DNA from 3 places in the Companilactobacillus muriivasis genome. Region 3 is predicted to be linked to each of the others. Evidence: predicted binding sites of a transcription regulator. Region 3 holds the regulator's gene; each other region holds the start of a gene.
The links. The regulator NrdR, encoded in region 3, represses ribonucleotide reductase genes. The targets are predictions, from matches to a motif close to ACACNATATATNGTGT.
Positions count from the first base shown of each region.

Region 1 (11,172 bases), on a different contig from region 3:
GAGGTTTTTTGTTATAAGGAGCAAAATAGTATGAAAATATTACGACCCAAACCATTCTATTTTGATAGTGGATCGACAGCAGTCTTGTTGTTACACTCGTTTTCAGGTACTTCCAATGATATGCGACTACTTGGTCGTTTTCTTGAAAGAAGTAATTATTCGGCGTATGCACCAATGTTTGCCGGACACGGAACAGCTGAACCGTTGGATATTTTAGAACTCGGTTCGCCTGAAAAATGGTGGCAACAGACTCAAGAAGCAATTCAATTTTTACAGGAACAACAGAAGACTCAAATCTATGTCTTTGGACTGTCGCTCGGTGCCATCTTCGCTACGAAAGCTTTGGAGAAAATTCCTGAAGTTTCTGGAGGCGGAGTCTTCGGATCGCCATTAGGTAGTACAGGATATCGTGGAATCAAGGAAGCCTTTTTGACTTATGCGAAAAAGGTGTATTCTGTTCAACAGGACTTAACAGAAATTGAAATTGATTCTAAAATGAGAATTGTAAGTTCCAAAATTGATGCTAAGTTGACTGAGATTAGAAAAACTTCCGTCGGTGTAACAAACCAATTAGCTGAAATAAAGCGACCATATTTTATTGGTCAAGGTACGAACGATAAATTAGTTAATCCGGCCGTTGCAACAGAAGTAGCTAAGGACGTTAAAACATCACAGCTACATTTATATAATGCAGGGCATGTTTTAACTATCAACCACGCACATTCTCAACTCGAGAGTGACGTGTTAAAATTTTTAGAAAATAATTGAGGATAGAAATGCCAGATAAAGATAATAAATTAATTGCAGATATATTAGAGGTTTTCAGAAGCAATCCTGATCGCCGCTATAAGTCTGAACAGATTGAAGACGTGCTAAGAATGCATGGAGCATCAGCTTTCAAACGCGTTGTTCAAGCTATAGCTGTCTTAGAGGGTGAAAGTAAAATTACTTTGACCAACAAAGACGAATTCAAGATGGCCGCACCAGAGACTGTCGTTGAAGGAACATTTAAGGGTAATGATAAAGGATTCGGTTTCGTTAGATATGACGAAGTTGACCCAGATGCTTTCATTGCCAGAACTAATACGATGTTTGCTGTTAATGGCGATACCGTTAAAGTTAAGATTACTAAACCTTCAAATCCTTGGATCGACAAGGGACCAGAGGGAGAAATTATTGAGATTGAAGAACGTTCATTAACTAAGGCTGTTGGTGAATTCCACGCTTATAGTGATGCTCAAGTTGAAAAGACTGGCCATTACGGTTATGTTCAAAGTCATGAAAAGAAGATTGCTTCTTATATGATTTTCATCTCTGACAAGGGACTACACCCACAAATTGGTGATATGGTTCAAGTTTCTATCGATGAATATCCTAATGTTAAGCACCCTCAAAGTATGGAAGGTACAGCACTAGAAGTTATCGGTAATAAGAACGACCCTGGTGTCGATATTATGTCAATCGTTGTTGATAATGATATCAACCCTGAATTCCCTAATGAAGTGTTGAAAGAAGCTGAAAAGGTTCCTGATCACGTCTTAGATTCAGATCGTGTTGGTCGTAAAGATTTAACTGAAAACATGGTTATCACAATTGATGGGGACGACTCAAAGGATTTCGATGATGCCGTTGGACTAGATATGTTGCCAAACGGAAACTATCATTTGGAAGTCGACATCGCCGATGTTACTCACTATGTTAAAGAAGGTTCTCCACTTGATGAAGAAGCTTATAGTCGTGGGACAAGTACTTACTTGGTTGACCGAGTAATTCCTATGTTGCCATTTAGATTGTCAAACGGTATTTGTTCATTGAACCCTGGTGAAGACCGTTTAGCTTTGACATGTGAAATGGAAATCGACCACGAGGGTAATGTTGTTAAACATGATATTTATCCTAGTGTTATCAGATCTAAGTATCGTATGACTTACAACAACGTTAACGAAATTCTTAAGGGCGACGAAGAGTTGACTGAAGAATACGCTCCAGTTGTACCAATGCTAAAGGAAATGGCTGAACTACATGAAATTTTGTTCAACAAGCGTCATGAACGTGGTGCCATTGATTTTGAAGAAACTGAAGCACAAATTATCGTTGATGAAAATGGTAAGCCTATCGATATTAAGTTAAGAGAACGTGGAACATCTGAAAAGATGATCGAATCATTCATGTTGGCTGCTAATGAAACAGTTGCTGAACACTACAATGTTAAACATGTTCCTTTCTTATATCGTGTCCACGAAAAGCCTGATGAAGAAAAGGTTAAGAACTTCTTTGAATTTGCTGCTGCTATGGGTGTGCAAGTTAAGGGTAATTTGAAAGAAATTACTCCTAAGATGTTCCAAAACGTTTTGGCAAGTGTTGTTGGTACTCCTGAAGAACAGGTTGTTACAATTATGTTGTTGAGAAGTTTACAACAAGCTAGATATTCTGACGAACCCCTAGGTCACTTTGGTTTAGCTGCTAAGTACTATACTCACTTTACATCTCCAATCAGACGTTACCCTGATTTGACAGTTCACCGTATGATTCACAGTTATGCTGAAAACGGCTTTACTGACGAGGAACAAACTAAGTGGGGCAACAAGCTTAAAGATATCGCTGAACACACATCTGGTCGTGAAAGAATTTCTATTAACGCTGAACGTGCTGTTGACGATTTGAAGAAGACTGAATACATGGCTGACCAAGTTGGAAATACTTTCGATGCTGTTGTTAGTTCTGTAACTAGTTTTGGGATGTTCATTCAATTGGATAATACCGTTGAAGGTTTGATTCATATTTCAAACATGAAGGATGACTTCTATGAATATGATGAAAAGAGTATGTCAATGCATGGCCGTGGAACTGGTAAGACCTTTAGAGTTGGTGAACCGATTAAGGTTAAGCTTATCAGAGCCGACGTTGAACATCGTCAAATTGACTTTGAGCGTGTCTTGACTCCAGAAGAACAAGAACAAGCAGATAAGCGTGAAGCAGAATTTAAGAAGAAACGTTCAATGCAACATGGACGCGGACGTGGTGGTCATGGTCGCCACAATGATAATAATAAAAACCATGGTGATAAGAATAGCCATAAGAGACGTGGTAAATACGAAAGTCGGTGATTCTTTTGAAGAAACATCATACAAAAGCTGCTAATGAAGTAGCTAATAATCGTAAAGCTCGTCATGATTATAATATTTTAGAAACATATGAAGCCGGGATTTCTTTGACAGGGACTGAGATTAAATCAGTTCGTGCCAGCAAGATTAATATCAAGGATGGATTTGTCCAAGCGAGAAATGGTGAACTTTGGTTAGAGAATGTTAATATCGGCATTTACAATCAAGGCAACCAATTCAACCATGATCCATTGCGTAACCGAAAGTTACTTTTGCATAAAAAGGAGATTCGTAAGATTTCTGGAAGTGTTCAAGAAAAAGGTATCACTGTAGTGCCTTTGAAAGTTTACTTGAAGCACGGGTTTGCTAAGGTATTGATTGGCGTGGCTGAAGGTAAGAGACAATACGATAAACGTGAAACAATTAAAAAACGTGATCAAGAGCGAGAAATTAGACGTGTTATGAAAAATGCGTATTAATTAAAAGCGATGATCGCTTTTTTTTGCACTTTTTTTGAGGGTTTATTGAAGGATGCCGTTTCCAGAGCTGAGATAATAATTTAATCAGGCGAAGATATTCTTAATAAATGTAAGTTCAATGTTTTTTCATTTAATTACTTCGGTGTTATATATATTGTTGAATTCAGCATAAACTCTATATCTAAAAATTGGAGATAGTGAACCAAGAAAGTTCTTATAAAACTGTTTAACTTAAGTTTAAAAAATCCTGATTATGATAAAATTAATATAATCAGTTCTAGCGGGGGAAATAATGAAAAAAATATGGACTTTTGTCCTAGCTTTTTTAGGGATTATTTTAGCTTTTCAAGTGACTTCGACCAATGTTTCAGCTTCGAGTAAATATCAGATTAAAAAATATAATATTGAAGCTAACGTGGAGAAAAACGGTGATGTCGAATTGACGCAACGTTTGAATTATCATTTTGAAGGTGACTTTCACGGAGTTTTCTATAATCAAAGTTTGAACGGTGTTAAAGATGTCACTCAGCCGAAGGTTTACGTTGATACTGGCTTTCAAACTTTACCAATTCGTGAGTCGAATAGTGGGGCTAATAATACTTTTAAGATTACGAAAACCGATAAAAAGTTGGGATTAAAGGTTTACCATGAGATGTCAACTGGGGATGCCTCTTTTATTTATAAATATACTCTCAAAGGTTTAGTCAGAAATTACAATGATACGGCTGTTTTGAATTGGCGGATTCTTTATGGTTGGGACAACATTTTGAGTAATGTCAAAGTTACGGTTAACTTGCCACAACAGAATATTCCTCAGTTACAAGCGTGGTCACATGGTCCTTTAACTGGTCATAATCAAGTGGATCGTAAAAAGGGACGTGTTGTTATTACTGTGCCTGAATTACCTAGTGATGAAATGATTGAGACACGCATGCTTTTCCCAGTATCGGTTACTGCCGATAATAAGTATGTTGTTAATAAGAATATGAAACAAAAAGTTCGTGCCGAAGAAAAGCAGTTGGCTATTCAAGCTAATCAGACGCGTCAAAAGCAAACTGGAATTTATTGGTCATTGATGGTTTTTGGAATTTTAGTTATTTTGGGAATTTACCTCTATAAATACGTTACAATGCGTAAGCGACCTGGTACTAAACATCAAATTCCAACGCCGTTGTATCACAGTTTTGATGCTCCAGAATTTTTACCTAGTTTTAGTAAGGTGATTTTGGAACGATTACATGATGGTGATACGGCATCATTGACGGCTGATATGATGAATGAGGTTGGTCACCGTCGAATGAAAATAGAAAAAGTTGGTACGACATTTGAAATTACTGCTTTGGTACCGCCGACTAATGACTTTTTCAAGTATATGATCAATGACATTGGCGATGGAAAGAAAGTTACATTGCGAGAAATTAGACATGAAGCTCAGGACTTCGATGGTAAGCAACGAGTTACCAAGAATTTCGATGATTGGGCTTCAAATGCAGCTAAGAATCGAGAACAATATTTGGATTTGCATAATATAGATATTGTCAGTGGATTCAGGTTGGCAGCTATTTCGACTGATATAATTGCGGCCATTATGTTTGTCATTACATTGCTCTTTAACAGACCAATGTTGTGGCCGGGAATTATTCTAGCCATTCTAGCTTTATCAGTTTGGGGAATTTATTATTTGATGAGTAGAAAAATCACTCCTTATACTGACAAAGGTGAAATAGCCGTTAACCAGATCCGTGCCTTTAAACGGATGCTTGAGGATATCGACGATATCAAGATGGCTGAAGTAGGTGATATTATTTTGTGGGAACAGTTCATTCCATATGCCATTGCTTTCGGTATTTCTGAGAAAGTAATCAAGGCATTGAGAGTTAACTTTACCCCTGAACAATTGGGACAATCAGCTGTTCTAGTTAATTACATAGGCTTCAGTACAGCATTCGGAGCAGCCAGCGGAACTGGATTTCAAAATTCCTTTGCCGGTGCAATTGGAGCCAGTGGTTCTGCCAGCATTACTGGTGGATCAGGCGGTTTTTCCGGTGGTGCTTCTGGAGGATTCGGTGGAGGATCTGGTGGTGCGTTTTAGGTATGAAAAGCGGAGGGAGTTGCCCTTGTGTAGCTCGTTTTAGAGCCACTGCCTATATAAACTCAGATAAACCAAAGGCGTCAACAATCACATCCAAGATTGTTGATGCCTTTTTCTTTACACTAAAATCATGATAAAATATGTCTACTAAAGACTGAGGGGTACAAATGAGAAAAATATGGGGATTGCTTTTCACTTTGCTAGGAATCGTCTGTGCTTTTAACATCACTACAACAGTTAAAGCCGATGGTGACTATCAAATTGAAAAATATCACGCACAGGCTGATATTCAAAAGAACGGTGATATTGAACTGACCCAAAGAATTGATTATAAATTCGAAGGTGATTTTCATGGCGTTTATTATGACCAGAATATCGAGGGAATCAAGGATGCCACAGCACCACAGATTTCAGTTCAAGATGGTCAACAAATCACTCCTTTGACACAAGGCGATGCAGGCCAAGAGAATACTTTTAAGGTCACTAAGACTAAAGATTACATGCGAATGAAAGTTTATCATTCGGTTAAGAATCGTAATTTAACATTTATTTACAAGTATCGCTTGCTTGGGGCTGTTACCAACTATAGCGATACGGCTGAGCTGAATTGGAAAATGATTGGTGGCGGTTGGGATAAAGCCTTGCATAACGTTGTATTGACCGTTAATTTGCCGCAGTCCAATGTTGCCAAATTACAGGCTTGGACGCATGGACCTTCCGATGGCTACACTAATGTCAGTCATGAAAAGGGTCAAGTTGTTATGAAATTGGCTAAGTTACCTCCACATGAAATGGTAGAAACTCATATGATTTTCCCAACTAGTGTGACAGCAACTAATCAGAATATTGTTAATAAGAAACATAAGGCTAAGGTTCTGGCGCAAGAAAAGCAATTGGTATTGAATGCTAACGCCAGTCGTCGCCGTAAGAAGTTAATTTATCGGGCATTAATTGGTTTTGGTACATTAGTTGTCCTGTTGATTTACATTGTTCGTTTCTATGGGTTTCGCAAGCATCCAGGCAATAAACATGTTATTCCAACACCATTACATCATTTCTTCGATGAACCGGACTTTTTGCCTAGTTTTACCAAAGTGATTTTGAATCGAACGGATAAAGCTGACAGTCTTTCATTAACGGCTGACTTGCTTGTTGAAGTGGGGCAACGGCGGATGAAGATTGACAAGGTGAAACGTAGTTATGAAATCACTGCCTTAGTTCCGACAACTAATCCATTTTTCAAATATTTAATTGAAGAGATTGGCGATGGTACGAAAGTTAGTTTGAAGCAGATCAAACGATCAACTAAGGGTAATCGTCGTAGCAGTCGTAAGTTAAGTAAGAACTTTGAAAAGTGGTCCAAAGCTGCAGCTAAGGGTCGAGACAAGTATCTCGATATTGAAAATTTGAATATTGTTAAAGATTTTCAATTAGCTGCTACTTCAACAACTATTATTATTTTTATGATGTGGATAATTACTATTATTTTTGACCGCAACGTTATTATTTCAACGATATTAATGATGATGGCAATAGCCGTTGCATGGATTATTTATGCGATAGCTAGGAAAAAGGTTACGCCATATACTGATTTGGGTGAGATAGAGGTTAATCAGATTCGTGCCTTTAAACGGATGCTAAAAGATATCGACGATATCAAGATGGCAGAAGTTGGAGATTTGATTCTCTGGGAGCAATTCTTGCCTTATGCAGTCGTTTTTGGCGTATCGGATAAAGTTATTAAGGCTTTGAAGATTAACTTCAGTGCGGAGCAATTAGACAATTCTATGGTAATTCCATACTATATTGGAGCACACAGTTTCATCAACTCCAGTTCGTCAGGATTCCAAGCTTCGTTCGGTAATGCTATTACTGGTGGCAATGGTAGTTCATCAAGCATTTCTGGAGGTTCAGGTGGATTCTCTGGAGGGTCATCAGGTGGTTTTGGTGGCGGCTCCGGTGGTGGGGCTTTCTAAAAAAGTGTAAAAAAATAGACTGAGAATTTTTCTCAGTCTATTTTGCGTCAAATTAAGCGTGACGACGTTTGAAGTAAACAGTGCCTAGTAGAACAACTAAACCAAGCAAGCTTACTGCAATTCCAGATTTAGCACCTGTTTGAGGAAGTGTACCGTTAGAATTGCTATTACTGTTTGAGTTGTTGCCAGGGTTAGTAATTACTCCGCCATTATTGTTGTTGCCATTGTTGTTTGAACCAGGGTTTTCTGGATCAACAACGATGCCACCACCATTATTGCCGTCTTCGTTACCACCGTTATTTTCATTGCCGTTTTCGTCAACATCAGGATCTGTGGTGTTACCACCATTGTCGTCCTCGTCTTCGTCATCTTTGTCGTCAATGTCGGGGTCTGTGGTGTTACCACCATTGTCGTCCTCGTCTTCATCATCTTTGTCGTCAATGTCGGGGTCAGTGCCACCGTCACCACCGTTACCTTCAGTACGAGGGTCAGATGTTTCATGTGTTAAGGTGTTTTGTTGTCCTGATTCAATTGTAAAGTTAATCGGATCATTATTTATTTCGTACCCAGTAGGGGGAATAGTTTCAATAAAGTAATAGTCACCAGGTTTTAAACCATCAACTTTAATCAAACCGTCTTTATCTGTAACGTATGTACCTATTGGATTTTTGTTATCATCGGTACTATACAATGCATATGTAGCACCTGGCACACCAGTTTTCATGTCATGACGATCGAATTTTTGAAGATTTACTTCATAAGAATCATCGAAAATAAGGTCTTCATCTTTTTCATTTTCAAAAGTAATAAGCGCTGGCGTTAAGTCATCAGGTCCTATTGTAACTGTTTGTATTTCATTTGATTCTAGATAACCTGCAGGTGCTTTAGTTTCTTGAATTGTATAAGTACCTTGTTTGAGATTGTACAAATGTCCGATACCCATAGAATCTGTTGTAATGGTTCCAACAACATTTCCATCAGAATCTTTTACTGTATACTCAGCTCCGGCTAAACGATAGTCAGTTGTATCATCCTTCTTCATAAGGACAATTGAACCTTCTTTGTCAGCGTCGATATCAGTTTCAGGTTCATCTTTTGTGGTTACAGAAACAGCTTCAGAAGATTTACCTGAAATAGTAAATGGAACTTGATTACCATTTGGTTCAAAACCAGCTGGAGGAGTTGTCTCCAAGAAATAATAATTTCCTTTTTCAAGGTTATCAACTGAAATTTGTCCTTTGTCATCAGTTGTTAAACCTTCCTTAACGATAGTGCCGTCTTCCTTATAAAGAGTATAGACTGCACCCGCAATAGGAGAATTTTCATCATCGTCATTAGCGTTTAGCTTTGTTAGAACAACGCCACCTTTGATGTCAACTCCATTACCATTACCGGAGTTTGAACCACCAGAAACACTAGCCGAGGCGTCACCTGTGTTAAGTCCGCCATTATCTCCTGAACCATCACTCCAAGTAAAGTGAGCATCGTTTCTGATTTTATCACCAGAAGTTGCATCTTTTTCACTTATCTTTGTCTGGAAAGTAACGACATAGAATTGATTAGGATCTGGAAGTTGAGAAATAACAAAGTCAGTAGTTATTTCAGATTCATTAGGTGTTACTGTGTAACCTGATATTGGATTTTTACTCTTAGTATAATAACCAGGATTATCAGGTTTCCAAGCAGCCGTGTAGACAGCTAAGGATCCAGGAACGTATTCTTGTCCAGCTTGTATGGACTCATGTATTGTTAATTTATTAAACGTTTCACTATTTCTGTTTACAAGTATTGACCAAGTGATGATATGATTACCGTCTGCATCAGTTCCCAAAGTACCTTTCTTTGAGAAGTCAGCATCTGGTTTTGTTACTGTCATATTGTCTGAGTGATTATTACCAATATTGACATCATTATTACCAAGTGAAGCACCTGGTCCAGGACCAATTCCCTTTTTAATATTTAATGAGCCTTCATAATCAGTTTTACCATCGACATTGTCGAAGGTTACTAGGATATAGCTCTTACCATTTTCGTCAACTTTCAAAGTTGCTGTACCAAGAGCATCTCCATTGTCATCATAAATTGGGAATTGTTCTCCATCTTCTCTGACCTTTATGGTATCAGGTAAGTCGATTTTCCAAGTATCACCATTAACAAGGTCATTTTCTAGCCCCTTTGAACTCTAATCTAGAGTTAAGTTAATGTCGCCACCAGTACCGTAATTCTTTTGTTCAATTGACATACCAGTGAGTAAATCATCAGTAGTATAGTTAGTTGCAGCTTGAGTAGTAGTCTGGCTACTAAAAGCCAAAATAACTAATCCTAGGGCAGCTACAAAACCAACAAGAAAATTGCGTAATTTTTTCCCCATGAATATTTTCCCCTTTCTATTTAAATACAATTTTAATTATAGAATGAATGAGTTATAGAAAAAAGGGTAAGTCGAAACAAATTATTAATAAATTAATTTTCTTTTGCAAAGCCTATTAATAGGAAGTTTCTAGTTTGAAACTGCTACCATATATTGTGAAATTATGAAAATTGGTACAATATCTAGCATAGAAGTGATATTATTATGAATGTTGTTTTTTTACAAATAGAGAATAAATTGAGGTATGGAGGAGAATAATGATGATCGTATTGAGCGGCGCAATCGGAGCCGGTAAGAGTTCATTGGCAAAATTGTTATCAGAACATTTAGGAACAGAGGCTTTCTATGAACAGGTTGATAACAATCCAGTTTTGCCACTATTTTATAAGGACCCAAAGAAGTATGCATTCTTGCTACAAATTTACTTCTTGAACAAACGTTTTGAATCAATCAAGAAAGCTATGGTACAAGATAACAATGTTTTGGACCGTTCTATCTATGAAGATTCACTATTTTTCCATATGAATGCTGATATGGGAAGAGCTACTCCACAAGAAGTTAAAGTTTATGATGAATTGCTCGACAACATGATGCAAGAATTACCATATGCCGCAGCTAAAAAAGCTCCAGACTTGTTGGTACACTTAGATATTTCATACGACACAATGATCCACCGTATTGAAAAACGTGGCCGTTCATACGAACAACCAGAACAAGATCCAACACTTCCAGAATACTATCACCAATTACTTGACCGTTATGACGGCTGGTATGATGACTATGATTACAGTCCAAAGATGAAACTTGACGGCGACAAATACGATTTCGTTGAAAATCCAGAAGATCGTCAAAAAGTTCTCGATATGATTGACGAACAATTACGTCAACGTGGAACATTAGATTAATAATTAAGAATTTTAAATAATAAGTCACTACAGGAAGTTAATTTTCCTGTGGTGGCTTTTTTCGTTTCGCTGATATTTTATATTTGAGTAATGTGTTGCCAATAATAATTTATTTTAAATATTTAGTTTTATGGAGTTCAAATAAATATCAAATAAATTAGTCGGAATGGATGAGAATATTAACCAGCTGTGGGTGTGCCGTTATTGCTTTAGCAATTACACCACCGGGCGAGTTTGGAGACTTA
Region 1 covers NZ_BTTQ01000007.1:6,497-17,668, reverse strand. Annotated here, with positions in the region: gene AAA923_RS08525 (alpha/beta hydrolase) at 31-768, shown strand; gene rnr (ribonuclease R) at 777-3,107, shown strand; gene smpB (SsrA-binding protein SmpB) at 3,113-3,583, shown strand; gene AAA923_RS08510 (DUF2207 family protein) at 3,876-5,675, shown strand; gene AAA923_RS08505 (DUF2207 domain-containing protein) at 5,843-7,651, shown strand; gene AAA923_RS08500 (SpaA isopeptide-forming pilin-related protein) at 7,704-9,695, opposite strand; gene AAA923_RS08495 (hypothetical protein) at 9,834-10,022, opposite strand; gene AAA923_RS08490 (deoxynucleoside kinase) at 10,283-10,927, shown strand.
Region 1: a site for NrdR is predicted at 10,166-10,181, ahead of AAA923_RS08490 (deoxynucleoside kinase). Genes of this name have one in related genera too.

Region 2 (11,172 bases), 190 kb from region 3:
ATAGCTGCAGGTGGAGTCTGTGCTATTACGGGGTTGACTGATACCTATCCGGGAATGGGATTAGGTGCAGCTCAAGATAGTTTGAAACCAACAATTCAACCAGTTTTAAATTACGCGGTGGACCCTAAAGAAAATGATATTCACGCATGTCTAACAGCTTTGCGTGAGTTGGAAGATGAAGATCCGCAATTACACGTATCTTGGTCAAGTCACCTACAAGAAATTCGTATCGAAATTATGGGTGAAGTTCAGCTAGAAATTTTACAACAATTATTATTAAAACGTTTCGACTTGGATGTCAGTTTTGGTGAAGGTAGTATCCTTTATAAGGAAACAATTACTCAAGATATTGAAGGAGTCGGTCATTTTGAACCATTACGTCACTATTCTGAAGTCCATTTGTTTATGCAGCCATTACCAGCAGGCAGTGGATTGGTTTTTGATACTGATTGTAGTTTGGACGTCATGGCTAGCAATTGGCAACATCAAGTTTTGTCGAATTTGAAATCCAAAGAACATCTTGGCGTTTTAACTGGTTCACCAATAACTGATATGAAAATAACTTTGATTAATGGTCGAGCAAGTAACGTTCATTCTGTTGGCGGAGATTTTCGTGAAGCAACTTGGCGTGCAGTACGTCAGGGGCTAATGATGTCTAAGCAAAATAATGCCTGTCAATTACTGGAACCATGGTATCGTTTCCGCCTAGAGGTTACTCAAGATCAGGTCGGTCGAGCTATGAATGATATTCAAAAGATGAGTGGCAGTTTCGATGCTCCAGATATGTCATCGGCTTCGGCTGAACTGAATTTGACCACTATTACTGGTTTTGCACCGGTATCAGAAATGCAAGGTTACGCCCAAACCGTCAATTCATATACACATGGACAAGGTCAATTGGAAAGTATTGTGGATGGATATCGACCATGTCATAATGCTGAAGAAGTGATTACGGCAGCTGATTATGATCCGGTTTCAGATTTGGAAAATACACCTGATTCAGTCTTTTGTGCCCATGGAGCTGGTTATCCGGTTGCATGGGATGAAGTTCCAGCAATGGCACATGTTGGTTATAGAAATTAGAAATTTATTTATTCGTAAAAATAAAGCTCACTATCCTTGATTATTATTTCAAGAATAGTGAGCTATTTTATTTTCAAAATATATAAATTAATTCAGTCGACAGAACTTTGCAATCAATAGAAGTTATTTAATGCATACTCTTGACCAGCACAGTCGAGCATTTCTTGCCATGACGAAAAAATGGTCGATTTTTGGACATGTGCTTCCCAAGTCTCGATCGGCAGACGTTCTAAAGCGTTTTGACTTGTTACCCCCACGGATTCAAAAAATTCTTCAATACAAAAGAACTTGGTATTCTTTTCCATAAATTGATTACTAAAATAGTGGGTAAATTGAATTTTATTCAAATCATTTCTAATTTGACATTCTTGTTCGATGAGCTCCAGTTTCTGTTTAGTCTGCATAATAACTAATCCCCTATAAAAATTATTTACTATTCACACTAAGTATACAAAACTTTATTAATTATTTGTCTAATTATTAACATATTTTTCCGGAACTTGGTAAAATTTAGGTAAAGGATACAAATAGGAGGGATTGTTATGTATAAAAAGATATTAGTGGCTATCGATGGTAGTCAGAGCGCTTACAATGCATTAAACTCTGCCGTTGATTTGGCTAAACAGTTTGACTCAGAACTCTATTTGGTATCAGTCGTAAATACGGCCAATTTACCAATGAATGTTGGTGTTTCATATGCGCCAGGATTGATTGAAGATATGAAAAAGGCTTCTAACAGTGATTTAAAGAAAGCTCATGATATTGTAAAGTCCGCCGGATTAACGGCTAAAGTTAATCTATTAGATGGTGAGCCACGTGAGCAATTGGTTCGTTTCCCTAAAGAAAATGGAATTGATTTGATTGTTATGGGTAAAACCGGGACTAGTGCCTTTACCAGAGTTTTTGTGGGATCGGTTACACGTTATGTTTCAGAACATACTGATATTAGTTTGTTAGTAGTTGTTTAATTGTATAAAAAAAGCCGGCTGAAAAGTCGACTTTTTTTATGTGTCATTATTTATTTAGTAATTTATCAACTTCACGTTCGTTGTGGGCTAACCAACCACAGGCGGCAGCAGCGATGGCACCAACCAAGTCATCCAAGAAGACGTTGATTTTGCCAGTTGATTTGTCGTTAAGTTTACCGAGAATACCGTGCTTCAATTTATCAACATAGCCGTAATTAGTAACGGAAACTGAACCATAGAGGCTAGCCAAAGTGATAGCCATATTTTCATCAATACCGTAGGTCGATTCATCAGTTTCCATGATACGTTGCATCGGAGACGATAAGAGCCCTTTTTCAGCTAAGACATCTAATTCTATTCCAGTCATAATCGCGTTTTGAGCTTCACGTTTGTGAAGAACTTTGTTGATGGCATAGATTGAAACGTCTTCATTTAAGCCAGCAACGTAATCCTTTTCCAAAAAAATGACGATTTCCGCGATGTCTTTTAGTTCAACGCCACGGTCCTTAAGGTTTCTGAGAATGTGTTCATAATATTGTTTATCTTGATCTTCATATGATACCAAAATTAATTTCTCCCTCATTTGTTATTTTTCTGCATCCCACTCAGCTTTAAACTCGTTGAGAAAGTCCACCATATATTGATGACGCTTTTCAGCAATCTTTTTAGCAGTAGGGGTATTCATCATAGCAGTTAATTTCAATAATTTCTCGTAAAAATGATTGATAATTGTTTCATTATTTAAATTACGATATTCAGCCTTGTTCATCGATTGTCTAGGTTCAATAGCAGGGTTATAAATAGTTTCTGCATGCGCACCACCGTAATAAATAGCACGAGTAATTCCGATTGCTCCAATAGCATCCAAGCGGTCAGCATCTTGAACAATTTGACCAGCTAAAGATAATTTAGGAGGATTTTTCGATAAAGATTTGCTGAAAGATAAGTTATGAGTGATGTAGATAACTTCAGCAACTTGTTCCTCAGTAAAGTCGATACTCAATAAAAATTCCTTGATTTCTTGTTCAAGTTTAGCAGGGTCATCGACCAATTTATCATCAGCAACATCATGCAAGTAGGCAGCAGCCAAAGTGATTAATGGATCTGCATCTTCAGTTTGTAAAATGCGTTTTGCAGTTTTAATAACACGTTGAATATGGTCAAAGTTATGTCCAGTAGCATCTCCAGACATTTTATCGAAAGAAAACTTCTTAATAGCGGTTAATTGTGCTTCATTTGTCATAAAATCAATCCCTTTGTTAATTGTGTTTTATCATGAAATTGTAAATCCAAACGCCTGATTTCTATATTACATCATTAAGGAGAATGATGTTTTTAGATTATAATAATATTGAAATAAGTTATTGTCCTTCATAGATTAATTTATAAAAGACAAGTTAGTTGGAAAAGGTGAATACTCTCCGCTCAGGAAACGGCAGATAAAATTACACTTATTTTTCAAATTTGTTATGATATACATGTGCAAACAAATTGCATCGTGTCAGCGATTAGAATATAATTAAGACGTATTTTAGGGAGGCCTAATAAATGAACTATATTAATAAAGAAATACCAGACTTTAAATTAGAGGCATATCAAAAAGGCGAGCTGAAAGAAGTCAGCAAGTCAGATTTACTCGGTAAATGGTCAGTTATCTTCTTTTATCCAGCTGATTTTTCATTCGTTTGTCCTACAGAATTAAGCGACTTGCAAGATTCATACAAAGATTTTCAAGCCGCTAATGCCGAAATTTATTCAGTTTCTGTCGATAGTCAATTTGCACACATGTCATGGGCAGAGACAACTGACACAATTGGTAAGATTGAATATCCAATGTTGTCTGATCAAAAACATCAATTAACTGATTTCTTCAATATTCTAGATGAAGAGAGCGGTCAAGCGTATCGAGGAGTCTTTATTGTTAACCCTGAAGGCATTATCAAGTCCTATACGATTAATGCTATGGGTATCGGTAGAAATGCTCAAGAAATCCTTAGAACTCTCCAAGCAGCTCAATTTGTTGCCGAGAATGGTGACAAAGTTTGTCCTGCAAATTGGCATCCCGGGGAAAAGACTTTAAAACCTGGTGCTGATTTAGTTGGTAAAATTTAACAATTACTTTGACCTTGAGAATGCTCGAGGTCTTTTTTGTCCCCAAATATCTACCAAATGACTATATGTTAAAAAAGTTCTTAACCGTTATAACTATATATAGTGTTATGAAATCAGAAAATGCAACATATTGTATCGAATGATAAATTACTAACGTAGTAGGTATAGTAAGCGCTTTACAGCGATATGGCGCCATTACATCTCAAATCATTGGTAACAATTATGTTCCATTTGGTGGTATGATTTTAGCTGTCGATTAAATTGATATTTTTTCATAAATACAGTTTGAGGGATAAATAAAATTTGATTGATTCAGAATATAAATGCCACAATCATACATTCTGTTTTCAATCCAGAGGAGAAGAGACATATGAGTATTTTCGATCCAAGATGGTATGTTGAACAAATGAAACACTGGAGTTTCAGAAGTTACATGCTATTAATGTTTGGCTTGGGGGCCATCACAGCATCAACTGTTTCACACGCAATCACACCCATCGCAATTTGGACATGGTTAGCTGCCGTGTTAGGTTTCACATGTACCATCGCTATCACCAACGCTAAGCCACTTAACGGTGTTTTAGGATTAGTTTCAGCACTTATTTATATCTTCGTTGCTATCAACGCTAAGAACTTCTCAGACGTTGTTCTACAACTTAGTTACATTATTTTATTGGATATTCCAGTTTTGATCAGTCCACAATGGGCTAAGGATGCTGAAAAGCATATTCATGGTTTAACTGGTATGAAATGGCTCAATACAGTCGCTTTCTTCCTAGTTTCATGGGGCTTACTATATTTGATGGATACACATTTGTTCATCAGTCCTCGTCCTATTACTGATTCTGTTGCTGCAGCTATTGGTTTCACAGGTGCTTTGTTATGTACATTGCGTTTCCGTGAACAATATTATTTCTGGACAGCGCAAGGTATCATGTCAATCGTTCTTTGGGGAATCACTGCTACACAAGGTGATGCCAGTCCTGTTATGTTCTTGACATACATTATGTATTTCATGAACGATATGATTGCATTTTTCGATTCACACATTCACTGGTTCCACAAAGATGCTAGTGCCAACCGTGCTCGTGATGAAAAAATTTCTCAAGAGAACGCTTAGAGATTATAGTTGCAATTATTTTACCAATTAGCTTAAAATTACTAAGCGATGAAATAATTTAAGTAGGGTAAATTATGCGATTAAAAAAATATCTTAAAGTAATTCTTTTAGTAACAGTCGGGGTAGTATTGGTTGCCGATATCGGTGCCGGTGCTTACATGTTTAATTATGCTTTCAGTAAAAGTGGCTATGCTAGTAAGGCTGCCGGTCCATTACAAAAAAATGACCGTTGGTTTCTCAAGCAGAAGCAAGATATTTGGGAACAAACTACAAAAGATCATTTGAAGTTAAAAGCCAGATATTTAGCAGCTACGAAAAAAACTGACAAGACTGTCGTAGTCGTTCATGGCTATGGCAGTGCAAGTAAGTATATGGGTTCATCTGTGAAAATGTTCCATGAAGCTGGGTACAACGTTTTAGTACCCGATAATCGCTCTTTTGGCATGAGTCAGGGTAAGTATGCTGGCTATGGCTGGAAAGACCGTAAGGACATGAATAATTGGATCAAGATGATCAACCAAAAGTTCGGTTCAAAGTCTCAGATTGGCCTTTATGGGGTCAGTATGGGAGCTTCTACCGTGATGTACACCTTAGGTGAGAAACCTAAGAACGTTAAATTTGCAGTCGAAGACTGTGGTTATTCCACTATTTCTGGTGAATTGGATTACCAGTTAAAAGAAATGTTTGGTTTACCTAGTTTTCCTATCGTACCAACAGCAAGTCTTTTCGCCGATGCATTGGCGGGATACAACTTCTACCAAGCTAGTACTCGAAACACCTTGAAAAAGAGCAAGGTGCCGCTTTACGTAATTCATGGTTCAAAAGATACATTTGTTCCGACAAAGAATGCCTATCAAAACTATGACTATGCTAAAGGTCCCAAGAAATTGTGGATTGTTAAGGGTGCAGCTCATGCGGGTTCAATGAAGGTCGCTGGCGATAAATACAAAATTAACGTGCTTGATTTTGCTAAAGAATATTTTAAATAGAAGAAATATTTTGTTTCAACAAAAGAACCACTATCCAAACCTAATTGTTTGAGTAGTGGTTCTTTTTGTCGTGTTAATTTTTTAAGCTGATTGTGGGCAATGATCTTCAGGAAGCTTCAATAGCCGAGGTTTACCAAAATAATAACCTTGTTTGAAAATGATGCCTAATTTATCACTCAATTGATCATCATTTTGATTTTCAATACCTTCCAATACTAAGCGAAGATTATATTCTGTACTCATGGCATGCCAAAAGTGAATCCTATTTTGTATCTCAGGATCGACTAATTTATTGGGAAAGTTTTGTAGAGCAAATTTTAGTTCTGAGGCAAATGGTAACAATTGTTGAATATCGTCGTATTGATTTAAGCCAGAGCCAACATCATCGAGTGAAACTTGAATATTATTTTCCCAAAAAATTTTCATATGAGACAAAATCTCTTCATGTGTATAAGTTTTTAAGTTGTTATCTTCCGTCAATTCAACGATTAATTTAGTGGGATAAATTTGTTTTTGACTTTGAACGAGGGCATTTGCAATCGAGGTGGTCATCAATTGGTCTCGATTGATATTAATTGAGAGCTGATTGACTTTTGTAGATAAGGTTTTTGTACTGCGAATAAGTAAATCGGCAACAATATTAGAGTCAATATCTGAAAAAGATTCAGGAATACGCCAGCCTTTATTTGTATATTGTTTCATTAATAGTTCATAACCAATGATTGAATTAGTTTTTTTGGTTATTTGAGGTTGAATAAAAAAACGGTAACATTCTTTCAATAAAATTACCTCCTAATTGGGCTATACAAATCTCTAAAGATCACTATACTAGAAATAAAATTAAGAATAAAGTAAAAATAAGATAAATTATAAAATTTGTCGTAATTGTATGTACTCAAGCATGTATGACAGCGACTAGACAGATTTCGAAAGATTATCCTGAAACCGAATTAACGGTCTATGAAATGGTGGTTTATAATTTCGTCAATATATACATATTTAGATATTGAAACCCTAAATCAATAAGTGAAAACGCAAATAGGGACAGTAATCGATTAGCAATTACTGTCTCTATTTGTAACTATATTAAAAATAAAAAGTTTATTTCGATTGATTAAAGAGCCAATCCCGAACAGCAGGAATTGTATATCCGCAATCGAATGAAGCCATATGTTCCATACCTTTATTTGAATTTTCCAAGACTGTTCCGGATTTCCAAGTAATAAAGTTGGCATTTGTCTTAACAGCAGAAGATCCAAATTGGCCAAAGCCTCCAGAAACGGTTGAAGTATCAAAGACTGGAATCAACACGAAACTGGCATGTTTCTTTTGTTCAGAATCTGTGGCCCAAATGCTACCGCCATAACCTTGAGTGATACCTGTGGCTGTACTTTGACCAGTTACTGAGTCGTCTGGAATAAAAGTAAGCATTGGATAAGCAGTTTTTTTATTGTAATTTTTCGGTACATATAGAGCGTAACTAAGTGTTACACCGGTCTTTTTATCAGTATAAGACAGTTGCTTAAATTTTGATTCAACCGAGCTAGTAACGCTTGATAATGACGAATCAGCTTTAGAATCATTTGTATTAGTTTTTTTAAATGATGTCGAACTAGTAGTTTTCTTTGATGATGAACTAGAGTTTGACGAGCTGTTAGAAGCAGAACAGGCAGTACCAACTAGAACTAATAATAAAATCATGGGGATAATGAAAAGTGTTTTCTTCAATTTCATAAATTTACCTTCTCTATTTAAGATAGAGCAAGTAAACGTCATTAATTTGATAATAAATATTACAAATATAATGCATTATTCTTTAATAGACTTAGGTTTTGAATAATAAGGATAATTTATTGGTATTAAAAGTTAAACGTTTAGCTTGTTTATGATAGAAGGAGACAATAAAAAACCACCGAACTCAATGTGTCCGATGGCTTCTGTCACTTCTATATTTAACGATAATAAGAATAAGTAAACTGACTCCTAATGCTGCGATAAATGTTATTTCCAAATATTTTGGAAAATAGATATCCTTTGGTAATTGTCTGAGAAAAACCATCCATGCTGACATTTTACTCACCTCTAATCAAGCTTGATTATGCCAGCACAGCTTTTTAATATCCAAAAAACCGTCCATACATAATGGACGGCTTTTATAGTTACGGAGTCAACATAACTATTGCATGTACTTTTTTTTATTTTTGATAAACATCTCTGACATCTATCGAATACTATTATCTCTACCACGGGATTAAATGTAAATAACTAATCATACTTATAACTGAAACGTTAGTTTCATGTGACAGAATTGTAAGATGCGTTGCACTATGAAATACTATAAGTACTAAAAACTATTGGAAGTGACCAAAAATGAGTTTTACATCACAAATGATTTTTAATATTACTATTATTTTCATCACAGTGACATTGATTGTCGGAGTTATTTTAAGCGGAATAGCCTTATTTCGAATTGCCGGTGCTCTAAAACTACGAAATCGGATGCTACAACAAGCTACAAGACCATATTTGATATGCCAACGCAACCGTCAGCAATTAATGATCAAGAATCTTGGACCAGTACCCGTAACGATTGATGAAATTGAATCAGATTTCGACTTATCAAATTTGAATCAACAAGTGATCTATGCGAATCAAAGCTTCTACTATAATTTGACCAAACCTGACAAATTAGCAATATCTGTCAAATATCACGATGAAATTCACGATTATCAGGCTGATTTCAATCTCTAGGACTAACACTTTTAGCAGTTAAATAACCTGATATAAATGCATTTGTACTGAAATACTTACAAACCTTACAAAACCGTTAGGATACAAGGATTATCAGCTATGCTATCATTCCATTTAAGTAATGGAGGAATGAATATGAGCAAGAAGATTTGGGTTAGCTTAATAGCAGTTATTATTTTATTAATACCATTGGCTGGTTATGAGTTCTGGTTTATACCAAATTACGGTGGCGATGATTATTACACGTATGTTGGAGCTTCGTACAAAGAGGTTATCGAGCAGGACGCTTCAGGCAATGACCATCGTGAGTATTATTACAACCAAAATGGTTACGATAAAAATGGCAACGAAAAACTTCTCAAATTTGACAGTACATTAGGTCGTCCAATCAAAGAAAATAACTATTTAAAAGTCACTTACAATGATAAACGCCAACAAGTTATTTCATGGGAAAAGGTTCAGAAGTCCTCGGTTCCTAGAAAATCAATTGAGCAAATTTTAAAATAAAGAGAGTGCAATAAAACATGGTCAGTTTTCGAGCATTAAGGCAAAGAAGACTAGTAATCCGATTTTTGGATTGATAGTCTTCTTTGTTTTAAGCGGAAAAAGCCATGTTTTGTTGCACGTTTAAGCTGCATATTTAAGACAAAATTAGTTATGTCACAGCCTCATTTTTGTCTAGAACTTTTTAAATTCGATTAGTTTTATTCCAAGTTTGTTGCCCGATCATCTCATGGTAGATTGAAAGTAGTAGGCTGAAGAATAAAATCACATATATATAGGAAATTAAACCAACCGCGAGGAACATTTTTCTAATTCTAAATCTAAAGTTAAACATATCATCGGATTTCATAATTTGTCCAATTCGCTTATTTAACCTTAATTGACGTAGGTAAATTAGAGTAAACATAGTTCCAAAGAACAGTCCTAAGACAGCTAACGCGATGAAGACAACTGACATGAATTCAGGATTCTGAAGATGAATAATAATGAATTTGACAGTTAGATAGATAATGCTGAAATCAGCCATCAAGTTCAAGATTGGTTGAAAAAAGAAAAAGTAAGAGTCGAATTTTTGAGAAGGAGTCATCTTTTTGGAAGTAAAAATCTTTTTGAAGTATTTCCAACAATTAAATCCGCCTTGAGCCCAACGAGCCCGCTGAACGATCAACTTTTTAACACTTAACAAAGCTTCTTGATCAACGTAAGCACTGCCAATATAACGAATCTTGATGCCGTTTAATTCCATACGCAAGGTGAGTTCATAATCTTCCAATAAGGCATTGCCCCAAGGAGCCGTACCCAATTTCTTTGTAATAGTAGAGTATCGGAAAAATTGACCATTACCACAAAGAGCGACGGCGCCCAGATAACTTCGAAACATCTGGGTTAGATGATTGATAGTAAAAAATTCAATATCTTGAAAGATTTGAAGAATTTTCTTAGGAGCTTTCATTTTGACACGGAGTTGGGCAGCGGCGGTTTGAGGGTTGTTAAAAGCTTTGTTGAGTTTTTCAATACTGTTATTGCTCAAAACACCGTCAGCATCAATGACCCCTACAATACAGCGACTTGGATCCAAGTGGTGACGACGGATATAAATTTGAATCATCGGCATAGCAGTGTTGAGCGAATCGCCTTTACCAGTTCGAGCCTTAGGAAGCTTTCTTCTAATAGTAGAAATAGGGCCGTTAACACTATTAACTTTAATCAAAGTATCGTCAATTGAATCATCATCAATGACAAAAATATGCTTCTGTCCAGGCAATTTCAAAACATTCTGCAACGTATTCTGAATAACTTTTCCTTCATTTAAACAGGGAATCAAAATAAAGTAGAAGAATTTATCCATCGGAACAGTCGACTTGGATGCAGAAACAGAATCATGCTTGTGTGGTTTCTTTTCAGTCAAATAAACAAAGAACATAATAAAACATTGAATCATAAAGACAGTGACAGCAATTAAATAGATAACCATATTTATCATCTCTTTAATAAGATTTCAATACCATATTCTTCTTGTTTAAACAATTAAGCAAATATAGAAGATGTCCGTTTTGTCTAAGACGAATATTAATGAATAAATATGAGTTTACTGAAATTGGTCTAGTCTAAAATTGCGTGTTTAATAGGTTTTATGTTTTTAGTT
Region 2 covers NZ_BTTQ01000001.1:312,443-323,614, forward strand. Annotated here, with positions in the region: gene AAA923_RS01600 (GTP-binding protein) at 1-1,083, shown strand, start outside; gene AAA923_RS01605 (hypothetical protein) at 1,197-1,487, opposite strand; gene AAA923_RS01610 (universal stress protein) at 1,626-2,051, shown strand; gene AAA923_RS01615 (phosphatidylglycerophosphatase A family protein) at 2,098-2,616, opposite strand; gene AAA923_RS01620 (HD domain-containing protein) at 2,638-3,294, opposite strand; gene AAA923_RS01625 (peroxiredoxin) at 3,600-4,163, shown strand; gene pnuC (nicotinamide riboside transporter PnuC) at 4,534-5,283, shown strand; gene AAA923_RS01635 (alpha/beta hydrolase) at 5,358-6,272, shown strand; gene AAA923_RS01640 (EAL domain-containing protein) at 6,354-7,052, opposite strand; gene AAA923_RS01645 (hypothetical protein) at 7,374-8,006, opposite strand; gene AAA923_RS01650 (DUF8453 domain-containing protein) at 8,643-9,023, shown strand; gene AAA923_RS01655 (YxeA family protein) at 9,159-9,530, shown strand; gene AAA923_RS01660 (glycosyltransferase family 2 protein) at 9,712-11,001, opposite strand.
Region 2: a site for NrdR is predicted at 4,254-4,269, ahead of pnuC (nicotinamide riboside transporter PnuC). Genes of this name have one in related genera too.

Region 3 (11,172 bases):
GTACTGTGTCCAATCTAAATTATTAGGCATGGTCCTTTTTAAATAGCTAGTCAAATCTGGCAGTATAAATGGGGATTCCGGCCCATTCTCTTCAACAAACGCCATTGCACATGCAAACATCACATAATCACTAGTCTCATTAAATCCTTTAATACCCATAAATGCCTCTGGATGGTATGGCCTTTTCTCTATCTTTGCAAAATGTGCATTCAAAATTAAAGCCATACTCAAATCATTGTTACAAATTTTTTGAATATCCTTCGAATGTTTTTTTATTAATCGAAAGGTTTCTTGATTGTCCTCTTCTAAAATTACGTGAGCTTCTAATAATTTATCAAGACAAATTTTTACGTCTTCATCATCTTTCATTATGATATTCTCTCAACAATTTTGAATTTCGCATCAGGGAGTGTTAGATACCCATCATCAAATTCAATAGTAACTTTCTTCTCAGAGTTAATTTCGATTTCAAAAATCCATCCTAGTTGTGTAGAAACTCGATGATTATCTGTCATTATTGCGACAGAAAAATACCTTATCAATTCATGTCTTATTTTTTTCGGTAAAAACTTATTGTCTGACAGGACTAATTCTCCGTTATTTAAATAGCTTTTCCAAAGCTGTTGGCTTTTATTGTGTTCTTCTAGTTTCTTTTTTCTAACTTCTTCTTGTTTTTCTGAATCGATTATAAATGATTGGTTAGCCACGCGAGGACGATTCTTACGACTCTTAGAAATTAATCCTGTAGTAGGTACTGTCATTTTCCAAATATCGTCCAATTGACTAGTAATATCCATATTCGATGATTGTATATGTCTTGTTTTACTTGTACCAAACAACGTTGCTGATAATTTATTTGCTTTGAAAAAACTTTTTTCTTCAGATTCATCACTGTCAACTAATACTTGAAACCATTCTGCAATTTTTAAGTAATCCTTAGATCGACTGTGCTGTTCCATATTACTTTCAGTAATGGCTTGAATAATGTTAGTCACCCGACTCATAGCCTCATTAGTTTGGTTAATTAAATTAGTATATTCACTTTCACGAACGTCAGTATCTATAAACCAATGACACATAAATTCCCAAGTATCACGAACACGCTTTCCAATATCTTTTATGTCCTGTTGTCCAAAGCTCAATTTGTTGCTGTCATGTGTTTCCTGAAGTTTAACTATATTCATAATTGTCTCCTGTGAAACAGAATTCAATGCCACTTTTATTTCAACGCTAGTTTGTTGCATATTTCTAACAAATTCACGCAAATACTTAATGAATTTTAGTTTATAAACCAAAAATTCAGTTGTTTGCATTAAATCCTCTACCTTACTACTGGTCAAATATGCAATATAGCCAGTTGCGTTCCTACGTATCTTATCAAATCGAGTTTGTAGATCATCCCAACCATCAAGTAAATCTTGATTTGATAGTGAATCAATATCCTTTAAAGACTCTAGAAAGCGTTTGAACATATGTGAATCGAGATCACCTGAACTCTCATCCTCTTCTGGAAGTGCTTGAATAAATTCCTCAACTTCAATTCCAACAGTTGTAATTTGGTAACGAAAATGTTTGTTACGATATTCTTCAATAGTTTTCGGTTGACTCATTTCTTGCTGAACCGACAAATTTCCCCACTCAACTAATCCTGAAAGATCATTATCTAATTGATTAGATGTATATTCACTTAGACCTGATACTTGAACACCTTTCAAAATATCTTTTTTGTACAACAAATTATTCATTCGTTGATTTTGAACATAAAAAAAACGCATGATTCGACGATATCGATCTACATTATCAGCATTTAAATATGTGACTTGTCTTACCTTTTCGAAATCACTCATTTATTCACTCCAAACTGTATTGTTAGTAACATTGGAATTGTATAACATTACGAAAACTGATATACGGATTTTTCACTTAATCTGTAACTTTTGTTTTCAACAGATAATCTATATAATTCCTAGAAAAATTCTCTATTTTCTAATAAAAAAAGGCGCCACCTTAATAGGTAGCGCCTTTTCCTTAATAAACTTTCAAATTTATTATTTATCTGATTTATCAGTAACGTCCTTACGACTGTAGTTAGCAATATCGGCAACGACACTGTCAACGAACATCTTAGCGTTTTCTGATTCTGAATCTTCTTCACCATATTTTCTAACTGAAACTGTGGCGTTCTTTGTTTCATCATCACCAACAACAACTGTATATGGAATCTTCATTGTTTGTGAATCACGGATCTTGTAACCCATCTTTTCATCACGGTCATCAACTTCGGCACGGATGTTCTTAGCACGTAGTTCTGCAAGAATTTCGTTAGCGTAGTCTGAGTGAAGTTTTTGGTTAACAGGAATGATACGTACTTGTTTTGGAGCTAACCATGTTGGGAAGGCACCTTTGTAAATTTCAATTAGGTAAGCAATAAATCTTTCCATAGTTGAAACGATACCACGGTGAATCATAACTGGTCTGTGATCTTGTCCATCAGCACCAACATATGTTAGTTGGAACTTCTCTGGTTGCATGAAGTCTAATTGGATTGTTGACAATGTTTCTTCATTACCTAGAGCTGTCTTTGTTTGAACATCAAGTTTTGGACCATAGAATGCGGCTTCACCTTCAGCTTCATAGTACTTAAGACCAAGATCATCCATAGCACCTTTAAGCATTGATTGTGACTTGTTCCACATTTCATCGTCATCGAAGTACTTAGCAGTATTTGCTGGGTCACGGTAACTTAGACGGAATGTGTAATCGTTGATATCAAAGTCTTTGTAAACTTCAACCATCAATTGTAGTGTACGTTTAAATTCTTCTTGAATTTGGTCAAGAGCAACGAATGTGTGACCATCATTAAGTGTCATTTCACGAACACGTTGTAGTCCTGACAAAGCACCTGATTTTTCGTATCTGTGCATCATACCAAGTTCAGCGATACGTAGAGGTAGGTCTCTGTATGAACGGTTGTGGTGGTTGTAAATTTGGATATGTGAAGGACAGTTCATAGGACGTAGTTCAAGCATTTCGCCATCACCCATGTCCATTGGTGGGAACATGTCTTCACGGTAGTGTTCCCAGTGACCTGAAGTCTTGTAAGCATTCAAGTTCATAAGGATTGGTGTGTAAACGTGTTGGTAACCCCAAGCAACTTCCTTGTCGATGATATATCTTTCAATGACACGACGGATTGTAGCACCATTTGGCATCCAGTATGGAAGTCCGGCACCAACTTCTGGGTCAACGAAGAATAGGTCAAGGTCACGGCCAATTGTTCTGTGGTCACGTTCTTTAATTTCAGCACGGCGTTTAAGATCAGCTTTCAAGCCGTCTTCCTTGTAGAAGGCTGTACCATAAATTCTTTGTAGCATTGGGTTACTTGACTTACCTTGCCAATAAGCACCGGCAACTGAAAGTAATTCAAAGTGTTTCAAAGATTTAAGGTTGTTAAGTACAGCGTCATAACCGAAGTCAACAAATCCATCTAATGTATATACAGGAATTTGAACTGATTCGATGGCATCAACCAATGACAACTTGTATGGATCATCCTTGAACATTGCTTCAAGATCTTTCTTATCCATCATTGATCTTTCAATCTTATCGTTGTTCTTGATAATCTTGTTCATCAAAGCTGTGATTTCTTTTAGTTCATCGACACTGATTTGTCCTGATTTACTATCAGTATCAACGTAGAAACCATCATCATTAGCTTGTTTTTCACCGAAGTGAAGGTCTTCTTTGAAACTCTTAGCTGCAGCAGAGAATACTAAAGCAGCAGTGTTTCTTAGAACCTTTTGTGCATCTTCTTTATCTTCAGCTGAAATAATTTCAATCTTAGCATCTTGCTTAATTGGACTTTCAAGATCAACTAAAGTGTCGTTTAATTTACCAGCAACAGCTTTTTTGCCTAGTGATGTGCTAATTGACTTAGCAACGTCTAAGGTTGTAGTGCCTTCGTCAAACTCCTTAACTGAATCATCTGGGAATGTTAACTTGATTTTTGACATTGACTATTTTCCTCCTAAAATTTGATAACAAAAAATACGTCCCTGAAGTAAATCCATATACTTAAATATGCACATACTTCAGGGACGTATCTTATACGCGGTTCCACCCACTTTAAAACTGTATAACAAATAACAGTTTTCACTCATTTGGTTATAAAGTAACCGACAATTATACAGTTTTATGTGAAAGTGGTAACTCCAGTAATGGGTAAGCTTTCAGTAATCGTACCCTCCCTGAATAGAACCGAAGTGTTATCTTTCATGGCTTTATTGAAACATTTATTTTTAGATATTGCAAGTTATTTTTCAAATCTTCTGTTTTGGCCAGTCACAATAACTTCACGAGATAAGTACTTAACTCGTTCCATGATACGCTTAGCCTTGACAGGTTCTTCCTCGCCTCGTTGGTTGATAGCAAGGTGTTTCTCTAACTCTTTCATTGAAAAGTTGGATGAAAAGAAAGTTGGTAAATTTTCTTGCATACGATACTGCAAAATAACTCCCAAAACTTCATCTCGAATCCAACTAGACATTGAATCAGCCCCGATATCATCGAGCATGAGAATCTCGGCACCTTTAACTTTATTAACTTTTGCCAAGACAGTATTTGATCCAATCGAATTTTTCATTTCTACCGCAAAAGTTGGAAAATGCATCATTGTCGTGTGAACATCATTCTTGAATAACTCATTGGCAATCGCACCAAGTAAATAAGTTTTACCAACGCCAAAGTCCCCTGCCAAATATAAACCTGGCACGAAACCTTTTTGATTCAAATAGTTGTCGATAAAGTCGAGTGACTTGCCAAGTGCTTCTTGACGGCCTTCGCCATTGTAATCATCCAATTTGGCACTTCTGATATCAGATGGCATATCCATCAAAACAAAGCCAGATTCGTACTGATTGCGTTTCTCACGATTCTGAGTTCTTTCGTTGGGATAATAAGCCACTTCGATGTTGTGATTGCTGACAGTCAATTTTGGATAATAGTCGCGTGACAATTCACTGGCATGATTTTTATTGTTATAAAACTCATAAATACTGGCAGCACTTGTCGAAATAGCGTCAGGATTAATTTCATCGCTATTATCTTTCAAAAATTGTTGAACGTCAGGATCTTTTAAAGCACCGTTAAGAAGACGGCGATAATCCTCCGTCAAATTTTTTGAATTTAAATATTCTGCCAGTCTGTTACCTAAATTTTCCATGCTTAATTATCCTTATTTCTTAGTCTGTTTAAGCGATCTTGCATCTCGCTGTGACTATTTTGTTGGTTCTGATTATTTGGAACTTTTGCCTTGTATTTGCTCCAGTCAGTTGCCTGTTCGACTTTACGATTCTTATTGTTATTATAGCGACGCTTAGGATTACGAGGCTTAGTTTGAAAGTCATTGATCCGTTTCAAAGCTTGCTCTGGGGTTTGGATATTATTTTGTTGCCAATCATTGGCCATAGTTTCCATCAGTGGCGATGTTAACGTTGGTGAATTCTGCAAAATGTAATAGACCATAATATTTAAAACTGGTGCTGACAAATATGTTTTCATTGCCATATCACGCAGAGCACGAGACTCGACAGTTCCAACGAACCCGCCGCTCTTTTGCTTCTGAGCAGCCAGAAAATCGGCCGGAGTCATCGTCTTAGCCTGTTGCAAAATCAACTGGTCAGCACGGTTCAGATTAGTCTCAGCATCCTTAGGAGCCTCTTCAACGGTCGGAGCTTGCTGTTTAACAGAAATGTTGGCATTCTTCTCAAAACGGTCCTGAACAGAATGTTTTAATCGAACTGGGTCAATTTTATTATGAACGATATCACAAGTCTTACCAATCAAATCAATCAAGACCATTTCATCCAAGCCGTAAAAAGCATGCAAACTGAGAATTAACTCTTGATTTTCCAAGAGGTTATCCGGATGAATCCGATATAATTGTTGAATTCGATCAGAAATCAGTTCCCAATCCAATGGTTCAACTTCTTTGGCACTCAAAGTTGGCTTCTGGGAGCTGACAGTTGATGTGAAATTATTCTGAGCATTCTTAACTTCAGTTGGTGTGTTGATCAAATCGCTATTGCTCAACTGGAATACTTCCAAGAAGTCCTTCGTAATCTCGTGTGAATTATTCAAAATCAAATCTGAATGGGCATATTTATCAGCTAATAAACGATATTTACTATCACTAACTTGCTCATATAAGAAAATACTCATCAAATCATCTTTGAAAAAGTCGTCTGGTGACAATGGTTCAAACAGTTGATACACATAGTATGGGCCAAGGTCATCCTTCTTTTCAAATGTTCGCAACAATCCTAACGCTTCAGCTTTGATGCGTGCTTCGTAAAAACGTTTCAAATCAATTCCTAAAAGGCTCAATAACTCAGCATGACTTTTACGCTGGGTTACCAATTCCTTATTAGGCAGTTTTTCCCACAATAAAAGATAGAGACTAAAAGCCTCTGTTCCCAAAATGGGCAAATATAAATCAGTTAAAACGTGGCGGTCATCATCATTGAGATGACCATTGGGCAAACACCAATAGCCTACTAGTGGTGTAAACTTTTCTGATCCAAAATTACTTGTAGACACTGGCATCCCTCTTATTTCTTATCAATTTTATTTCCGTTTGCCATCATTTCTTGAACTTCTTTCATGAAACTATTCATGTCTTTAAATTCACGATAAACACTAGCGAAGCGGATATAAGTTACATCATCAACCTTGGCTAAAATTTTCATGACATGCTCACCGATAATTTGTGAACCAATTTCACTCTCACCGTTAGCCCTGATTTCATTTTCAACCTTATCAACGATATCGTTCATCTGGTCCATAGTAACTGGACGTTTTTCAGCTGCACGCACAATACCGCGTAACAACTTCTCGCGACTGAATTCTTCACGATTACCATTCTTCTTGATAACTAATAATGGTGATTTCTCTAATCTTTCAAACGTTGTAAATCTTGTACCGCAGTTCTCACATTCACGGCGTCTTCTAATAGCGCGTCCTTCATCGCTGGGACGACTATCAATAACTTTTGATGAATCATGATGACAATGTGGACAAATCAAAATTCCAACCTCTTTTCCAATTTAAAGTTGTGACATTAACTTTTCAAATTCTTGTTTAAGCTGTGTTAAATCTCCCGAATTATCAATGACAAAATCAGCACGATGCTTCTTCTCATCCATTGACATCTGGGAATTAATTCGATCTAAGGCAACTTTTTCAGATAAATTATTACGCTTCATGAGACGGTCTAATTGAATCTCTGGACGCTCGTAAAGACTGATAACGCCGTCAAAATAATCCTCATAACTACCTTCAAATAACAATTGTATTTCAAAAATGGCAATTGTTTTACTCGTAGATCTTTTAATCAGCGCAATTGTCTCTAAAATTTTCTCTTTAATTAAAGGACGCGTAATGTGATTCAATTTTTCCAATTCGGCACTGTCGCTAAAGACAATTGATCCCAACTTAGCTCGATTTAACGTTCCATCGCCATTCAAAACTTGTTGCCCAAACTGATCGACAATCTGTTTTAAACCTATAGAATTTGGAATAACTACTTCACGAGCAAATGAATCGGCATCGAATATTATGAAACCGTGGTCCTTAAACATCTTCAAAACTGTTGATTTACCGGCAGCAATTCCACCAGTTAGTCCGTAAATTTTACTCATTTGATAACCTGACACTTAGGGCAAAAATGTGTTCCACGCCCACCAACTTTGATTTTTTCAATGTCAGTTCCACAACGTGGACAAGGTGTCCCTTCCTTACCATAAACTTTCAAACTATTTTGCATATTACCTTTGTGACCAGTTGCGTCGACGTATGAACGAACCGTTGAACCACCCGAGGCAATAGCTTTTTCCATTTCTTCATTGGACACTTCGATAATATTTTGAATATCAGTATCATTCAAATGATTGGCTGGAGTTTCAGGGTGAATCTTAACCTTCCACAAAACTTCATCAACATAAATGTTACCCAAACCGCTCATCACTGACTGATCCAATAAAACAGTCTTAATATCCTTGCGATGGCGCATAATACGAGGTTTCAAATTATTAAAGGTAAATGCAGTTGAAAGTGGCTCTGGACCGAGCTTTTGAATCGATTTATTGTTCTCCAAATCGTCAGTATTCCACAGTTGCATCCGACCAAATTTTCGAACATCATTATAAATCATTTTTTGACCATTATCTAATGTAAAAATAGCGTGTGAATGTTTGTCAATTGCGCTAGGATCAGCCGAAATTCGATAGCGACCTTCCATTCGTAAGTGACTGATTATCGTATACCCATTATCTAAATGAATCAACAAAAATTTTGCTCGACGACCAATATCGGTAATCGTTGTTCCTGTAACGAATTCTTTGAACTGGTCAACATCCCCAGTAATCAAATTTTGATAACGAATCTCGACATTGGTAATTTTTCGTCCTTTAACTTGGGAAATCAAACCACGTCTAACAGTTTCTACTTCTGGCATCTCTGGCATATTATTAACCTACTTTGCTTCATACCAAGTCTTACCGTGGGCAGTTTCAACTTTCAAAGGCACATCAAGTTTGACAGCTGAGTCCATCACGCTTGGTACTATTTTTTCTAAAGTTTCGATTTCAGATTTTGGAGCTTCAAAAATCATTTCATCATGTACTTGTAATAATAAATTAGCTTGCAAATTTTCTGCTTTAAGTTTCTTTTGCATATTGATCATGGCTACTTTAATAATATCGGCAGCACTACCTTGAATTGGCGTATTCATCGCTGTTCTTTGAGCAAAGTTTCTGATATTAAAGTTACTTGAGTGAATATCTGGTAAGTAGCGACGACGGTGCATAATTGTTTCAACATAGCCGTTCTCACGTGCATATTTAACAATATCGTCCATATATTTCTTAACGCCAGGATATTGTTCAAAATACGATTCAATAAAGGCTGCCGCTTGTTTTCGACTGATACCGATATTTTGTGACAAACCATAATCACTAATTCCATAAACGATACCAAAATTAGTAGCTTTAGCTTGACGACGCATATTTGGCGTTACTTCATCCGTACTATTCAAGCCAAAGATTCTCATAGCCGTATGGGCATGGATGTCGTAATCTTCCTTGAAGGCTTCTTGCATGTGTTCATCACCGGAAATGTGTGCCAAGACACGCAATTCAACTTGTGAATAATCGGCAGAGAAAATCTCCCAGTCTTCATGTTGCGGAACGAAAGCCTTTCTAATCTGCTTACCTTCATCAATTCGAATCGGAATATTTTGCAAATTAGGCTCAATTGATGACAAACGTCCAGTCTGTGTCAACGTCTGTAAATAAATTGTGTGAATTTTGTTATCAGGTTGCACAAATTTTTGCAAGCCAACAACGTAAGTTGATTGAATTTTTGAAATTTGACGATAATCCAAAACCATTTGCACAACTGGTGACTTATCTTTCAATTTTTCCAAAACATCAACTGAAGTTGAATAGCCTGTCTTAGTCTTCTTAACAACTGGCAACTTCAAGTCTTCAAACAAGACGACACCTAATTGTTTAGGTGAATTGATGTTAAATTCTTTACCAGCTTCTTGGTAAATCTTCTTTTCAATTTCGGCTAAACGAGTCGCAAAACTGTTTTCCATTTCCTTTAATTTTGAAACTTCAACCGTGACACCCTTAATTTCCATATTAGCCAAAACAATAGACAATGGTAATTCAATCTCATCGTAGAGACTGTCTTGATCATTTTCTTTCAACTCAGCCAACATTTTATCTTTCAAACTGTCGATAATCTGAGCTTTTTGAGCCAAGAAATTCAACAAAACATCGGTATCTTCGGGAACAGCCTTCTTAACACCTTTGCCATAAAACTCTTCCTCAGAAGGTAAACTGAGATTGTAATTCTTAGCTACTAAACCAATATCCTGCTTGTTGTCATTAGTATCGAGCAAGTATGCAACCAACAACATATCAAAGCTAATACCATCCAAATCACAGCCATAACGATGCAATAACGCTATCGTACGCTTGTTATCAAAGAGATACTTTTCCTTAGATTTATCAGCTAACCAAGCCTTTAAATCAGCGTTTTCAAGGATTGAAACATCTGCTGTTCCGTAATAATTTTTACCATCAGAAATGGCAATTCCAACGATTGGTGCCAAATGATAATTCTCACCGAAACCTTCAACAATCAATGTTTGTGGTTCAGTATTTTGAACAATTTTTGCGATAGTTGCTTCATCCAAAGGTTGAACCTTGATATCTGCCAAAGCTTCAGAAGTATCTTCTTGAGGTACATCCAATCGATCAAGGAACGTCTTGAAATTCATCTTTTGATAAAACTGAATCAATTCTTCTTGATTGTCGCCGTGATATTCAAGATCACTAACAGTCAATTCAACTGGTGCTTCCAAATTGATAGTAGCCAGTTTTTTACTTAAGAAAGCTTTATCTTTATCATTGATTAAATGCTCTTTTAACTTGCTTTTCTTCATTTCATCGACATGTTCATAAATACCTTCAACACTGCCGTACTCGTTGATTAGCTTGATAGCAGTCTTTTCGCCGACTTTTTCAACCCCAGGATAATGATCCGAAGTATCACCCATCAAACCTTTCATATCGATAATTTGTTTAGGCGTTATGCCTAATTTTTCTTGAACATGTTCAGGTGTATAGGCTTCAGTCTCCGTTACACCTTTGACATTAACTTTAACCGTAACTTTATCAGTCGTTAACTGAGTCAAATCCCGATCTCCGGTAATAATTGTCACATCCATACCGTCAGCTTCAGCCTTACGGGACATAGTTCCGATGATATCGTCTGCCTCGTAGTCGGGCAAATCGTAAGTTTTAATACCACGATAACTCAACATTTCTTGAATCAATGGCAATTGTTCCATCAATTCTTGTGGAGTCTTGGCACGAGTGCCTTTATAATCCTCAAACATCTTCGTTCTAAAGGTAGTCTTTCCAGCATCAAAGGCAACCAAAACATGCGTTGGCTTTTCATCTTTCAAGACCAACTCCAACATGTTGTTAAAGGCGTAAAGTGCGTTCGTATGAATGCCTTCGCCTGTGACAAACTTGTCTAGCACGTTGTGCATGGCAAAAAAGGCCCGAAATGACACACTATTTCCATCTATTAAAAGTAATT
Region 3 covers NZ_BTTQ01000001.1:126,362-137,533, reverse strand. Annotated here, with positions in the region: gene AAA923_RS00740 (DUF2398 family protein) at 1-369, opposite strand, end outside; gene AAA923_RS00735 (TIGR02677 family protein) at 369-1,847, opposite strand; gene thrS (threonine--tRNA ligase) at 2,049-4,013, opposite strand; gene dnaI (primosomal protein DnaI) at 4,313-5,221, opposite strand; gene AAA923_RS00720 (DnaD domain protein) at 5,224-6,597, opposite strand; gene nrdR (transcriptional regulator NrdR) at 6,609-7,082, opposite strand; gene coaE (dephospho-CoA kinase) at 7,104-7,697, opposite strand; gene mutM (DNA-formamidopyrimidine glycosylase) at 7,694-8,521, opposite strand; gene polA (DNA polymerase I) at 8,531-11,172, opposite strand, start outside.